4 regions of the Streptococcus gwangjuensis genome follow, and region 2 is predicted to be linked to each of the others. Evidence: predicted binding sites of a transcription regulator. Region 2 holds the regulator's gene; each other region holds the start of a gene.
What was found. The regulator Rex, encoded in region 2, represses fermentation and respiration genes when NADH is low (regulators of the CRP and FNR family bind a similar motif). The targets are predictions, from matches to a motif close to TTGTGAANTANTTCACAA.
Positions count from the first base shown of each region.

Region 1: the regulator Rex is predicted to act here: its motif matches at 1,389-1,406, upstream of adhP (alcohol dehydrogenase AdhP).
Region 3: the regulator Rex is predicted to act here: its motif matches at 1,863-1,880, upstream of D7D53_RS08355 (zinc-dependent alcohol dehydrogenase family protein).
Region 4: the regulator Rex is predicted to act here: its motif matches at 1,489-1,506, upstream of D7D53_RS04785 (formate/nitrite transporter family protein).

Region 1 is NZ_CP032621.1:1,560,611-1,563,789, reverse strand. Features, by position in the region: gene D7D53_RS07835 (PTS sugar transporter subunit IIB) at 1-26, opposite strand, end outside; gene adhP (alcohol dehydrogenase AdhP) at 273-1,292, opposite strand; gene D7D53_RS07825 (Cof-type HAD-IIB family hydrolase) at 1,517-2,329, opposite strand; gene D7D53_RS07820 (NCS2 family permease) at 2,519-3,179, shown strand, end outside.
Region 2 is NZ_CP032621.1:776,026-779,204, forward strand. Features, by position in the region: gene pcrA (DNA helicase PcrA) at 1-299, shown strand, start outside; gene radC (RadC family protein) at 342-1,022, shown strand; gene D7D53_RS03820 (gamma-glutamyl-gamma-aminobutyrate hydrolase family protein) at 1,019-1,708, opposite strand; gene D7D53_RS03825 (redox-sensing transcriptional repressor Rex) at 1,726-2,367, opposite strand; gene D7D53_RS03830 (DUF4649 family protein) at 2,450-2,665, opposite strand; gene D7D53_RS03835 (DUF1831 domain-containing protein) at 2,673-3,020, opposite strand; gene D7D53_RS03840 (cysteine desulfurase family protein) at 3,025-3,179, opposite strand, start outside.
Region 3 is NZ_CP032621.1:1,651,641-1,654,819, reverse strand. Features, by position in the region: gene pbp1b (penicillin-binding protein PBP1B) at 1-1,487, shown strand, start outside; gene D7D53_RS08355 (zinc-dependent alcohol dehydrogenase family protein) at 1,957-3,015, shown strand; gene D7D53_RS08350 (DUF1033 family protein) at 3,167-3,179, shown strand, end outside.
Region 4 is NZ_CP032621.1:961,894-965,072, reverse strand. Features, by position in the region: gene gyrA (DNA gyrase subunit A) at 1-644, shown strand, start outside; gene D7D53_RS04790 (class A sortase) at 644-1,387, shown strand; gene D7D53_RS04785 (formate/nitrite transporter family protein) at 1,531-2,328, shown strand; gene D7D53_RS04780 (O-acetylhomoserine aminocarboxypropyltransferase/cysteine synthase family protein) at 2,475-3,179, shown strand, end outside.

The sequences.
Region 1 (3,179 bases), 780 kb from region 2:
CTCGCAATAATGATTCCGATACTCATTATTGTCATTCCTCCTTTTTGTTGTTTCAGTCTTCATTTAAGAAAACTTTAAGACTAAATAAGTATAAACCGTTTTCATATAAAAAGCAACTATTTGATATAAAATATTCAAGAAAACATTTAAATAGTGTATTTAATGATATTGATATAATAAGGTTTCAAGAAGACATAGTAATTTTTGATATTAAAATTTAATATAAAAAAGTTGGAAGCGCATTCCAACTTTTAAAATAGGTTTTTATTAGATTAGTGGGTGAAGTCGAGTACCATACGTCCTTGGATTTGACCTTTTTCCATTTCGTCGAAAACGGCTACCGCATCTTCTACTGGACGTTTTTGGACAACTGGGACTACCAAACCTTCTGCACCAAATTGGAAGGCTTCTTCCAAGTCTTTACGAGTTCCAACCAGAGAACCGATGACTTGGATTCCATCTAGAACGGTTTTGACGATGCTGAGTTCCATCATTTCAGAAGGAAGACCAACAGCAACGACACGACCACCAGCGCGTACAGAATCAACAGCTTGGTTAAAGGCAACTTTAGATACAGCGGTTACGACAGCTGAATGAGCTCCGCCATCTGTTTTTTCTTTAATAAGTCCTGGTACATCTTCAACTTCTAGACCGTTAATCACAATGTCAGCGCCTACTTCTTTTGCAAGGGCAAGTTTGTCATTGTTGATATCAACTGCGATAACATGAGCGTTGAAAACTTTTTTAGCATATTGAACTGCGAGGTTACCAAGTCCACCAGCACCGTAAAGAACAACCCATTGACCTGGTTCAACTTTGGCTTCTTTAATAGCCTTATAGGTTGTTACACCAGCACATGTGATAGAAGAAGCTTGGGCTGGATCAAGTCCGTCAGGAACTTTAACAGCATAATCTGCAGTTACGATACATTGTTCAGCCATACCACCATCTACTGAGTAACCGGCATTTTTTACTGTACGGCAAAGGGTTTCGCGACCAGTTGTACAGTATTCGCAAGTGCCACATCCTTCAAAGAACCAAGCAACGCTGACGCGGTCACCGACTTTAAGGCTTTTCACATCTGGTGCAATTTCCTTAACGATACCAACACCTTCGTGTCCTAGAACACGTCCTGGTACTTGACCAAAGTCACCATGGGCAACGTGGAGGTCAGTGTGGCAAACACCACAGTATTCAATTTCTACAAGTGCTTCCCCAGTTTCAAGTGGACGGAGTACTTTTTCTTCAACAGCAACACCAGTGCTTTCTGGATTTACAACAACAGCTTTCATAGCTATCCTCCTTGATATTGACCGAGAACAGGGATAACGGGACTGGATTGATTTTGTGTCAACAGAGTCGAGTATGACGAGCTCTCTTGTATTTATATGTGAATTATATCACAAAAGAAAGCCTTTTCCAAGGTTTTGGAGGCAAAAAGTAGAACAATCGATTAACTGGTTGATGAGACTGTGAAAAGAGCACAAAGACCAGCTTGCAAGCTGGTCAGAATGGACTATAAGAATAAATCTTGCAGGGTTTTGGCAACCCCGTCTTGGTCATTTGTCAAGGAAATTTGCTCATCTGCATAGGGGAGTAGCTCAGGATTGGCATTTTTCATGGCATAACCTTTCCCAGCAAAAGCGAGCATTTCGGTATCATTGTGTTCATCTCCAAAGGCAATCAAATCCTTTTTGTCGCGGTTCATTACCTTGAGCAAGTAGTCCAAGGCGAAGGCCTTATTGACTCCTTTTGGGGTACACTCAAGGATATTGAGCGGACCACCCCAAGTATTAATAGAAAGTTGATACTGGTAGAAGGCATTCATTTCTTTTGCCAAGGCATACTTGTCACTAGCTCTGGTCTGCAACAGAATACAGTTAGGATCCTTGGTCACCAATTCAGGATTGAATTGATCTTCAGGCTGGAAAGCTTCTATACCAAATAGTTTAGGATCGGCAATTTCTTCATTGGGATTTGTAATGTAGAATTTTTTACGATATTCTCCAGCGATAAAATCGGCTTGAATATCTTCTGAACGTTGAACCATATCGAGCAGATATTTTTTGTCTACGGTCAAACACTTTTCAAAGTCCCAAGCTTGGTCTGGTAAATGAGTAAGGGAGCCGTTGAAATTAATCATAGGAGTGTCTAAGCCTAATTCACGGTAGAAATCTTTTGACATGCGGTAAGGGCGACCTGTCGTAATAATAACCTGATGCCCTTTTTCAGTAACTTTTTTAATAGTTTCTTTGGTAAAGTCAGAAATCTGACTGTCTGAGTTGAGCAGGGTTCCATCTAGGTCAACTGCAATAATTTTTTTCGTCATATAAACCTTTCTAGTGTCTTTCCAGATAAGATGTCTACTATTATAACAAAAAGCAGACAGAAAAGCAGATTCCAAACAAAAAATGAAATTCCATCAATTTCTTAAATAAATTAAACAAAGATGTTGAAAAAGTGAATGATAAATGATATAATTCTGTTATTGTTCGTAAAAATTAAAAGGAGATTAATAATGGACAAATTATTTAAACTAAAAGAGAACGGTACAGACGTTCGTACAGAGGTTCTCGCTGGTTTAACAACTTTCTTTGCAATGAGTTATATTCTCTTTGTAAACCCACAAATTCTTTCGCAAACAGGGATGCCTGCTCAGGGTGTGTTTCTCGCAACGATTATTGGTGCAGTAGCAGGTACCTTGATGATGGCCTTCTACGCCAACTTACCTTATGCTCAAGCACCAGGTATGGGTCTTAACGCCTTCTTTACATTTACAGTTGTATTCGGGCTTGGTTATTCATGGCAAGAAGCCTTGGCTATGGTCTTCATCTGTGGAATTATCTCATTGATTATTACCTTGACAAATGTTCGTAAAATGATCATTGAATCGATTCCAAATGCTCTTCGTTCAGCTATTTCAGCTGGTATCGGTGTCTTTCTTGCCTACGTGGGAATTAAGAATGCTGGATTTTTGAAATTTACGATTGATCCAGGCAACTATACTGTTGTAGGAGAAGGGGCTGACAAGGCTCAAGCAACGATTGCAGCAAACTCTTCAGCAGTTCCAGGATTGGTCAGCTTTAATAATCCAGCTGTTTTGGTGGCTCTTGCAGGACTTGCCATTACTATCTTCTTTGTTATCAAAGGGATTAAAGGGGGAATTATTCTCTCTATCT
Region 2 (3,179 bases):
TTGCCTTTGGTCAAGGTATGAGTTTGGCTCAAGCTCTTCAAGAACGGAAACGCAATGCTGCACCAAAATCTATCCAGTCAAGTGGTCTCCCATTTGGTCAATTTACAGCTGGAGCAAAATCAGCGTCTAGCGAGGCAAATTGGTCCATTGGTGACATTGCCCTCCACAAGAAGTGGGGAGAGGGAACTGTTCTGGAAGTTTCAGGTAGCGGTGCTACTCAGGAATTAAAAATCAATTTCCCAGAAGTAGGTTTGAAAAAACTTTTAGCCAGTGTGGCTCCAATTGAGAAAAAAATCTAATTTTCCATCCTTCTCACGAATAATAAAGTGAGGAGGATTTTTATGTATAGTATTTCATTTCAAGAAGATTCACTATTACCAAGAGAAAGACTAGCTAAGGAAGGAGTAGAAGCGCTCAGTAATCAAGAGTTGCTAGCTATTTTACTTAGGACAGGAACACGTCAAGTCAGTGTTTTTGAAATTGCCCAGAAAGTCTTGAACAATCTTTCAAGCCTAACGGATTTGAAAAAAATGACCCTGCAGGAATTGCAGAGTCTGTCTGGTATAGGTCGTGTTAAGTCCATAGAATTACAAGCTATGATTGAACTGGGGCATCGTATTCATAAACATGAGACTATTGAGTTGGAAAGTATTCTTAGTAGCCAAAAGTTGGCCAAGAAGATGCAGCAGGAGTTGGGACATAAAAAACAAGAGCACCTGGTGGCGCTCTATCTCAATACTCAAAATCAAATCATCCATCAACAGACCATTTTCATCGGTTCTGCAACTCGTAGTATCGCTGAACCGCGAGAGATCCTTCACTATGCAATCAAGCATATGGCGACTTCTCTCATCTTGGTTCACAATCATCCTTCAGGAGCGGTAGCGCCTAGCCGAAATGATGATCATGTCACTAAACTTGTCAAAGAAGCCTGCGAACTGATGGGGATTGTCCTCTTGGACCATTTGATTGTCTCTCATTCTAATTACTTTAGTTATCGTGAAAAGACAGATTTAATCTAAAGTTCATTAACGACATAGTCAAAGAGGTTTTTATCCTTGGGGCGATTTTCAAATAGAAATTCTGGGTGCCATTGCACACCGAGAAAGGCAACATCATCCGTACTCATGACAGCTTCAATGATGCCATCTTGAGGATCATGGGCCGCAATCTTTAAATTTGGTGCTAAATCCTTGATGCTCTGATGGTGGAAGGAGTTAATATGCGAAATTTCTCCATAGATTTCTCGAAGAACTGTATCAGGCTCTGTCATCAAGCGTTGAGTTGTGTACTCAGCAGAACAATCCTGCCAATGGTCTTCGATATCTTGGTACAAAGTTCCACCCATGGCAACGTTAAAGAGTTGAGTTCCACGACAGACAGAAAAAATTGGCTTTTTCTGTTTAATAGCTTCCTTGATGAGGGCCAGTTCAAAGATATCCCTTTGAAGGTGGTAGTCATCGCTATCGATGGTTTTTGTTTCACCATAGAATTTTGGATCAACATTTTGACCACCTGTCAAGATGAGCTTGTCAATCATACTGATATAGTGGTAGGCCATTTCTTGATCACCAATCGGTAGGATGATGGGAATCCCTCCAGCGTCTTTAACGCCTTCAACAAAGCCTTTTGTTGCGTAGCTCATCATGATGTCATCATCTGGATGAGTTTTTTCGTTTCCTGTAATCCCAATAACTGGTTTTTTCATAAAATGATTTTCGCTTTCTAATCCTCTTTTCGCATGAAGTAGAGGAGGGTTTGGAGTTCACTTGTCAAATCAACATACTGAACGACCACGTCTTTTGGTAAATGCAGATGGACTGGTGAAAAACTGAGAATTCCTTTCACGCCAGCATCTACCAAGAGATTGGCAACCTCTTGTGACTTGACGCTGGGAACAGTCAAGATAGCAGTCTTCACATCAGCATCCTTGATTTTATCCTTGATTTGAGAAATTCCGTAAATAGGAATCCCATCAGGAGTTTGGCTACCAACTTCAGGATGGTCATCTAGGTCAAAGGCCATGATAATCTTCATCTTGTTACGCTCGTGGAAGCGGTAGTGGAGAAGGGCATGGCCCATATTTCCAATACCAACAAGCATGACATTGGTAATAGAGTTATCATTGAGCAAATCGGCAAAAAACGTCATCAGTTTTTTGACATCATAGCCAAAACCACGACGACCTAGTTCACCAAAATAGGAAAAATCACGACGTACGGTCGCTGAGTCAATCCCAATGGCCTCTGCAATTTGTTTAGAGTTGGCACGTTCAATCTTTTCTGCATGAAATCTCTTAAAAATTCGATAGTAGAGAGAGAGTCTTTTCGCTGTTGCTTTTGGAATAGCAGACTGTTTATCTTTCACAAAATCACAACCTTTCTATTCTTCTATTTTATAGAAACATTGTGAAAAAATCAACAAAAATAAGAAAAAACTAAGAAAAATCTTAGTTTTGATGTAAAAAATCTGCATGTGATAGAAAACGGTAGAGGTCTCCGACCAGACCCTGATAAACTTTCTGGCCCTTAAAAGTCAGAGAAGTCACATAAAGTGTATCTGGTAGAGTCACACATCCTGATAGAGCCAGCATGAGAGCCTCGTAATCCTCATACTTTAGAGTCCGCTCTACATGATAGTTATCCTTATAGGTCAGTTCAAACATTTTGGCTCTATCTTTCCGATTTTGTAAAGACACCACGTTCTACCAAGCTATCCATGAGGAAATAGAATTTTTCCTGATGAATGTGGTGGTCTTCTGATTTGAAAATATCAACTAGACGTAGCCCAAACTTGTCAGTGATATTGATTTTAGCACCTGTAAGTTCCTTGTTAATGATGATTTTGAGCTGGAATCCCTCACCGCTGTTTGGAACCTTTTCAAGCAGGCGAGTTAGTTCATAGTTACCAACTTTTGTCTCAAAAAATGTGTTGTCCTTAAGGGTGAATTTCTTAACAGAAGGACTAAGAGTGTAGTCGTAACGACAATTTTTTAACTGAATGGTTTTTTCAAATGCCATATGGCTAACCTCCGATAATTTCTTTTAAGGTTTTTGCGAGGGTATGTAGGTCTTCAACAGTATTTTCTGGCGACAAACTGATACGAACGGATTCCTTCAAGCGTTTTGAATTTGCCCCGTACATGGCTTCAAGAACATGGCTGGATTGTACAATGCCTG
Region 3 (3,179 bases), 880 kb from region 2:
TCAAACAAGACTTCTTGCCATCAGGAACTGTCAATGCTGTTTCGAGAGATTATCTCTACTTTACAGCTATGGCTGAAGCGACAGACCGTATGTATGATTATTTAGTTCGACAGGACAATGTTTCGAGCCAAGAGTTGAAAAATGAAGCGATTCGAAAGGCTTATCATGAGAGAGCTGAGCAGGAACTAAGTAATGGCGGCTACAAAATCACTACAACGATCAATAAAAAAATCCATGCGGCCATGCAAAATGCAGTTGCGAACTATGGTTATTTGGTAGATGATTCGACTGGGCAGCCTGAAGTAGGGAATGTTTTGATGGACAATAAAACGGGGGCTGTTCTAGGCTTTGTTGGTGGTCGTAATTACCAGACTAACCAAAACAATCACGCCTTTGACACCAAGCGTTCGCCAGCCTCTACAACCAAGCCTTTGCTGGCCTACGGAATTGCCATTGACCAAGGTTTGATGGGAAGTGCTAGCATATTGTCAAATTATCCTACAAATTTTGCCAATGGTAGTCCGATTGTGCATGGTAGTAGTAAAGGCACAGATATGGTCAATTTGGGTGATGCTTTAAACTATTCATGGAATATTCCAGCCTATTGGACCTATCGCATGCTTCGTGAAAAAGGTGTCGATGTTAAGAGCTATATGGAAAAAATGGGTTACGAAATTCCAGAGTACGGTATCGAAAGTCTACCTATGGGTGGTGGTATTGAAGTTACAGTTGCCCAGCATACCAATGGTTATCAAACACTTGCTAATAACGGTGTCTATCATCAGAAACATGTGATTTCTAAGATTGAATCATCTGATGGTAGAGTAATCTATGAATTCCAAGACAAACCAGTTCAAGTGTACTCGAAGGCAACAGCAACGATTATGCAGAGTTTGCTTCGTGAGGTGATTTCATCTCGGATCACTTCAAGTTTCCAAACGGATTTGGCTTCTATCAATTCAAGCTTAGCTCGTGCAGACTGGATTGGTAAGACTGGTACAACCAATGAAGATGAAAATATGTGGCTCATGCTTTCGACACCAAGATTGACTCTAGGTGGTTGGCTAGGGCATGATGATAACCGCCCAATGGCTAAGGGGGCTGGGCATTATCGAAATGCCAAATATATGGCTTACTTGATCAATGCTATCCAACAGGCTGAGCCTGGTGTTTGGGGCAATGAACGCTTTAATCTTGATTCTAGTGTGACCCAGTCTCAGGTCCTCAGATCTACAGGGCAGAAGCCTGGCAAAGTATCTGTTAATGGAAGAACAGTGGATCTTTCAGGTTCTACTGTAACGAGCTATTGGGCTACCAAGGCGGGAGCTCCAACGACAAGCTATCACTTTGCTATTGGAGGAAGTGAAGCAGATTACCAAAATGCTTGGTCAAGTATTATTGGTAGTTTCTCATCTACACCAAGCTCAAGTAATAGCTCTAGCAGTACATCAAGTTCATCATCTACACAATCAAATAGCAGAAGATAGAGCTATAAAATAAAAATCTTAAATAACGGTCTTGAATCTCGTTAAGTGAGAAGCAAGGCCGTTATTGTGCTCTTAAAGACAAACGATATTATAAAAATTGTTAGTAAAATGTCTAATATATATTGCAACTTAGATAATATTGCAGAGATTATTCGTGATTTTAGAATAGAAATTTACTGAAAGTGCAATTGTTTTGGATGTCCTAGTGTTTCAATGATATAGAAGAATATTCTCCATCTATCAGTAATATCATTTTTGTTTAGTCGTTTGATGTTAATCGAAAGTTCTTAAGGAGTAGTGAAGTTTCTCTTTGTTAAGGATGAAAGCAGACTAGCTTCTGCTTTTTTATCTATATTGCTTTACTGGTAAATAAAATAGTTAAAAAAATCACAAAAATACTTGAAGAAACAAATGAAAAGGCTTACAATTATATTATAAACAGTACAAATAAAAAAAGGAGGAGTGCTTTATGAAAGCCTATACTTATGTTAAACCAGGACTTGCTTCTTTTGTTGACGTTGCCAAACCAGTTATTCGCAAGCCAACAGATGCTATTGTGCGTATCGTAAAAACTACTATTTGTGGAACAGACCTCCATATTATCAAAGGGGATGTTCCCGCTTGCCAAAGTGGTACCATTCTTGGTCACGAAGGGATTGGGATTGTTGAAGAAGTTGGAGAAGGAGTTTCGAATTTCAAAAAAGGCGACAAGGTCTTGATTTCTTGTGTTTGTGCCTGTGGTAAATGCTACTACTGTAAAAAAGGAATTTATGCCCACTGTGAAGACGAAGGGGGCTGGATTTTCGGTCACTTGATTGACGGTATGCAGGCTGAGTATTTACGTGTCCCTCATGCAGATAACACTCTTTACCATACTCCAGAAGACTTGTCAGATGAAGCTTTAGTTATGCTATCAGACATTCTACCTACTGGATATGAAATTGGTGTCTTGAAAGGGAAAGTAGAACCTGGTTGCAGCGTAGCCATTATTGGTTCAGGTCCAGTTGGTTTAGCAGCTCTCTTAACAGCTCAGTTCTATTCACCAGCCAAATTGATTATGGTAGACTTAGACGATAACCGTTTGGAAACTGCCCTATCATTTGGTGCGACTCATAAGGTTAATTCTTCAAACCCTGAAAAAGCCATTAAAGAAATTTATGATTTGACAGATGGCCGTGGTGTAGATGTCGCTATTGAAGCTGTTGGTATTCCTGCAACATTTGATTTCTGTCAAAAGATTATCGGTATAAACGGAACAGTTGCCAACTGTGGTGTGCATGGTAAACCAGTCGAATTCGATTTGGACAAACTTTGGATTCGCAACATCAATGTAACAACTGGTTTGGTATCTACAAATACCACTCCACAATTGTTGAAAGCACTTGAAAGTCATAAGATTGAGCCAGAAAAATTGGTAACTCACTATTTCAAACTAAGTGAAATTGAAAAAGCCTATGAAGTTTTCAGTAAAGCAGCAGACCACCATGCAATTAAGGTCATCATCGAAAACGATATTTCAGAAGCTTAAGTAGTAAAAACATTTTGGAACACAAGCAAATAGAAATTCAGTCATTCATCAGATGGCTGGATTTTTTATCAAAAAATTAAGAAATGAGCATATTTCTTTCCTTGTTTAATGGAATTAGTTATAATATACGATACAAAGGAAATGAATGAATATGTATCGTGTTA
Region 4 (3,179 bases), 190 kb from region 2:
CTTATCTCTTCTTCACAACCCGTCATGGCATTGTGAAGAGAACCAGCGTCAAGGAATTTGCTAACATTCGTCAGAATGGACTCAAGGCTTTGAACCTCAAGGATGAAGATGAGTTGATTAATGTATTGTTGACGGAAGAAGACACGGATATTATCATTGGTACAAAGTTTGGTTATGCAGTTCGCTTTAATCAATCAGCTGTTCGTGGTATGAGTCGTATCGCTACGGGTGTGAAAGGTGTTAATCTCCGTGACGGAGACACAGTTGTTGGTGCTAGTGTGATTACAGACCAGGACGAAGTTCTTATCATCACTGAAAAAGGATATGGTAAGCGCACCGTTGCGACTGAATATCCAACAAAAGGTCGTGGTGGTAAAGGGATGCAAACTGCTAAAATTACTGAAAAGAATGGTTCCCTTGCTGGTCTTATGACAGTTAAAGGTGATGAAGATTTGATGATTATCACTGATACTGGTGTCATGATTCGAACTAACGTTGCCAATATTTCACAAACAGGTCGCTCAACTATGGGAGTTAAAGTGATGCGCCTGGACCAAGATGCTAAAATTGTAACCTTTACTACGGTTGCAGCGGCAGAAAAAGAAGAAGTTGGGACAGAAAACGAAACAGAAGGTGAAGCATAATGTCTCATAAAAAGAATAATAAGAAAATCAAACGAAAAAATCTGCTGACAAATATCTTGGCTGTATTTCTCATACTGATCTCTATTGCTTTAATTTTTAATGCAAAGATTCGTGATGCATTTATTGCTTGGAATAGTAATAAATACCAAGTTAGTCAAGTATCAAAAGAAAAAATAGAAGAAAATCAGGACACAGAGGGAAATTTTGATTTTGATTCAGTAAAAGCCATTTCCTCTGAAGCTGTTTTAGCCTCTCAATGGGATAATCAAAAATTACCTGTTATCGGAGGAATTGCAATACCTGAGCTTGAAATTAATTTACCTATCTTTAAGGGGATTGCAAATGTCAATCTTTTATACGGTGCGGGTACCATGAAGCGTGACCAAGAAATGGGTAAAGGGAATTATTCATTAGCTAGCCATCATATTTTCACAGGTGATAATGCTAGTCAGATGCTTTTTTCTCCACTAGATCGTGCGAAAAAAGGGATGAAAATTCACTTGACAGATAAGAATAAAGTGTATACCTATGAAATTAGTGAAGTGAAACGAGTTACACCAGATAGAGTAGATGAAATTGATGACCGAACTGGTGTTGATGAAATTACTTTAGTAACTTGTGAGGATGCAGCAGCTACTGAGCGGATCATTGTAAAGGGTGATTTGAAAGAAACAAAAGATTATTCACAAACATCTGACGAAATTTTGACAGCCTTCAATCAACCATATAAACAATTTTATTAGTTCTAAAAGAATCAGTGAAGATTAAGTTTCATTGATTCTTTTAATATTTTCGTAAAATAAACTTTTATGAAATACAGAAAACGTTTCCTTAATTCTAAAGTTTGTGATATAATTATCACAAATAAAAGTTTTAGGAGTTTATTATGGTTTCTTCAGAATTTATCTCAAAGATTGAATTTGCTTGCAAGAAGAAAGAAAGTCTTTATAGTCAAAGCAAATTTAAGTATGCGATTCGTTCGATGTTCGCAGGTGCATTTTTAACCTTCAGTACAGCTGCAGGTGCAGTTGGAGCTGACTTGATTAATAAAATTGCACCGGGTAGTGGACGCTTCCTATTCCCATTTGTCTTTGCTTGGGGATTGGCCTACATTGTTTTCTTGAATGCCGAGTTGGTAACATCAAACATGATGTTCTTAACTGCTGGTAGTTTCTTGAAAAAAATCTCTTGGAGAAAAACAGCTGAGATTTTACTTTACTGTACCTTGTTCAACCTTATCGGGGCCTTGATAGCAGGTTGGGGCTTTGCTCATTCGGCAGCCTATGCACATCTAACTCACGATAGCTTCATCTCAGGTGTTGTTGAGATGAAGTTAGGCCGTTCAAATGAATTAATCTTGCTTGAGGCGATTTTGGCAAATATTTTCGTTAATATTGCGATTCTTTCATTTGTTTTGGTCAAAGATGGTGGTGCTAAACTATGGCTCGTTTTATCAGCGATTTACATGTTTGTATTCTTAACAAACGAGCACATCGCTGCGAACTTTGCTTCTTTCGCGATTGTAAAATTCAGTGTTGCTGCTGATTCAATTGCTAACTTCGGTGTTGGAAATATGCTTCGTCACTGGGGTGTAACCTTCATTGGAAACTTTATCGGAGGAGGCCTCTTGATGGGTCTTCCATATGCCTTCCTCAATAAAAATGAAGATACTTACGTAGATTAAGAAAATGAGCACGATTAAGTCGTGCTTTTTCGTTTTTAAAATAGGGTAATAGCTATTTCTTATATCAAAATATAGAAAACTGATATTTGTAAACTATACCTTAAGGTGCTACAATATCCTTAATCAAACTATTTGGAGGTCGTTTTATGACTCGTGATTTAAAATTTGAAACCTTACAATTGCATGCTGGGCAAGTAGTTGATCCAGCAACTAAGTCTCGTGCAGTACCGATTTATCAAACAACATCCTTTGTTTTTGATGACACGCAGGAAGGTGCCGATTTGTTTGCCTTGAGAAAACCAGGGAACATTTATACTCGTATCACCAACCCTACAACAGCTGCCTTTGAAGAAAGAATTGCTGCCCTTGAAGGTGGTGTCGGAGCTCTTGCAACCGCATCAGGTATGGCTGCAGTGACTTATACGATTTTGGCGCTTGCCCATGCAGGTGACCATGTAGTGGCAGCATCAACTATTTACGGTGGAACCTTCAATCTCTTGAAAGAAACCCTTCCTCGTTATGGTATCACAACAACCTTTGTGGACGTGGATAATTTAGAGGAAGTGGAAGCAGCGATCAAAGACAATACCAAGCTTGTCTTGATTGAAACCTTGGGCAATCCCTTGATTAACATTCCTGACTTGGAAAAATTGGCTGAGATTGCTCATAAACATCAGATTCCACTTGTTTCCGATAATACCTTTGCTACACCTTATTTGATTAACGTTTTTTCTCACGGTGTAGATATTGCCATTCACTCTGCGACTAAGTTTATCGGTGGACATGGTACGACAATTGGAGGAGTGATTGTCGATAGCGGGCGTTTTGATTGGGCAGCTTCAGGAAAATTC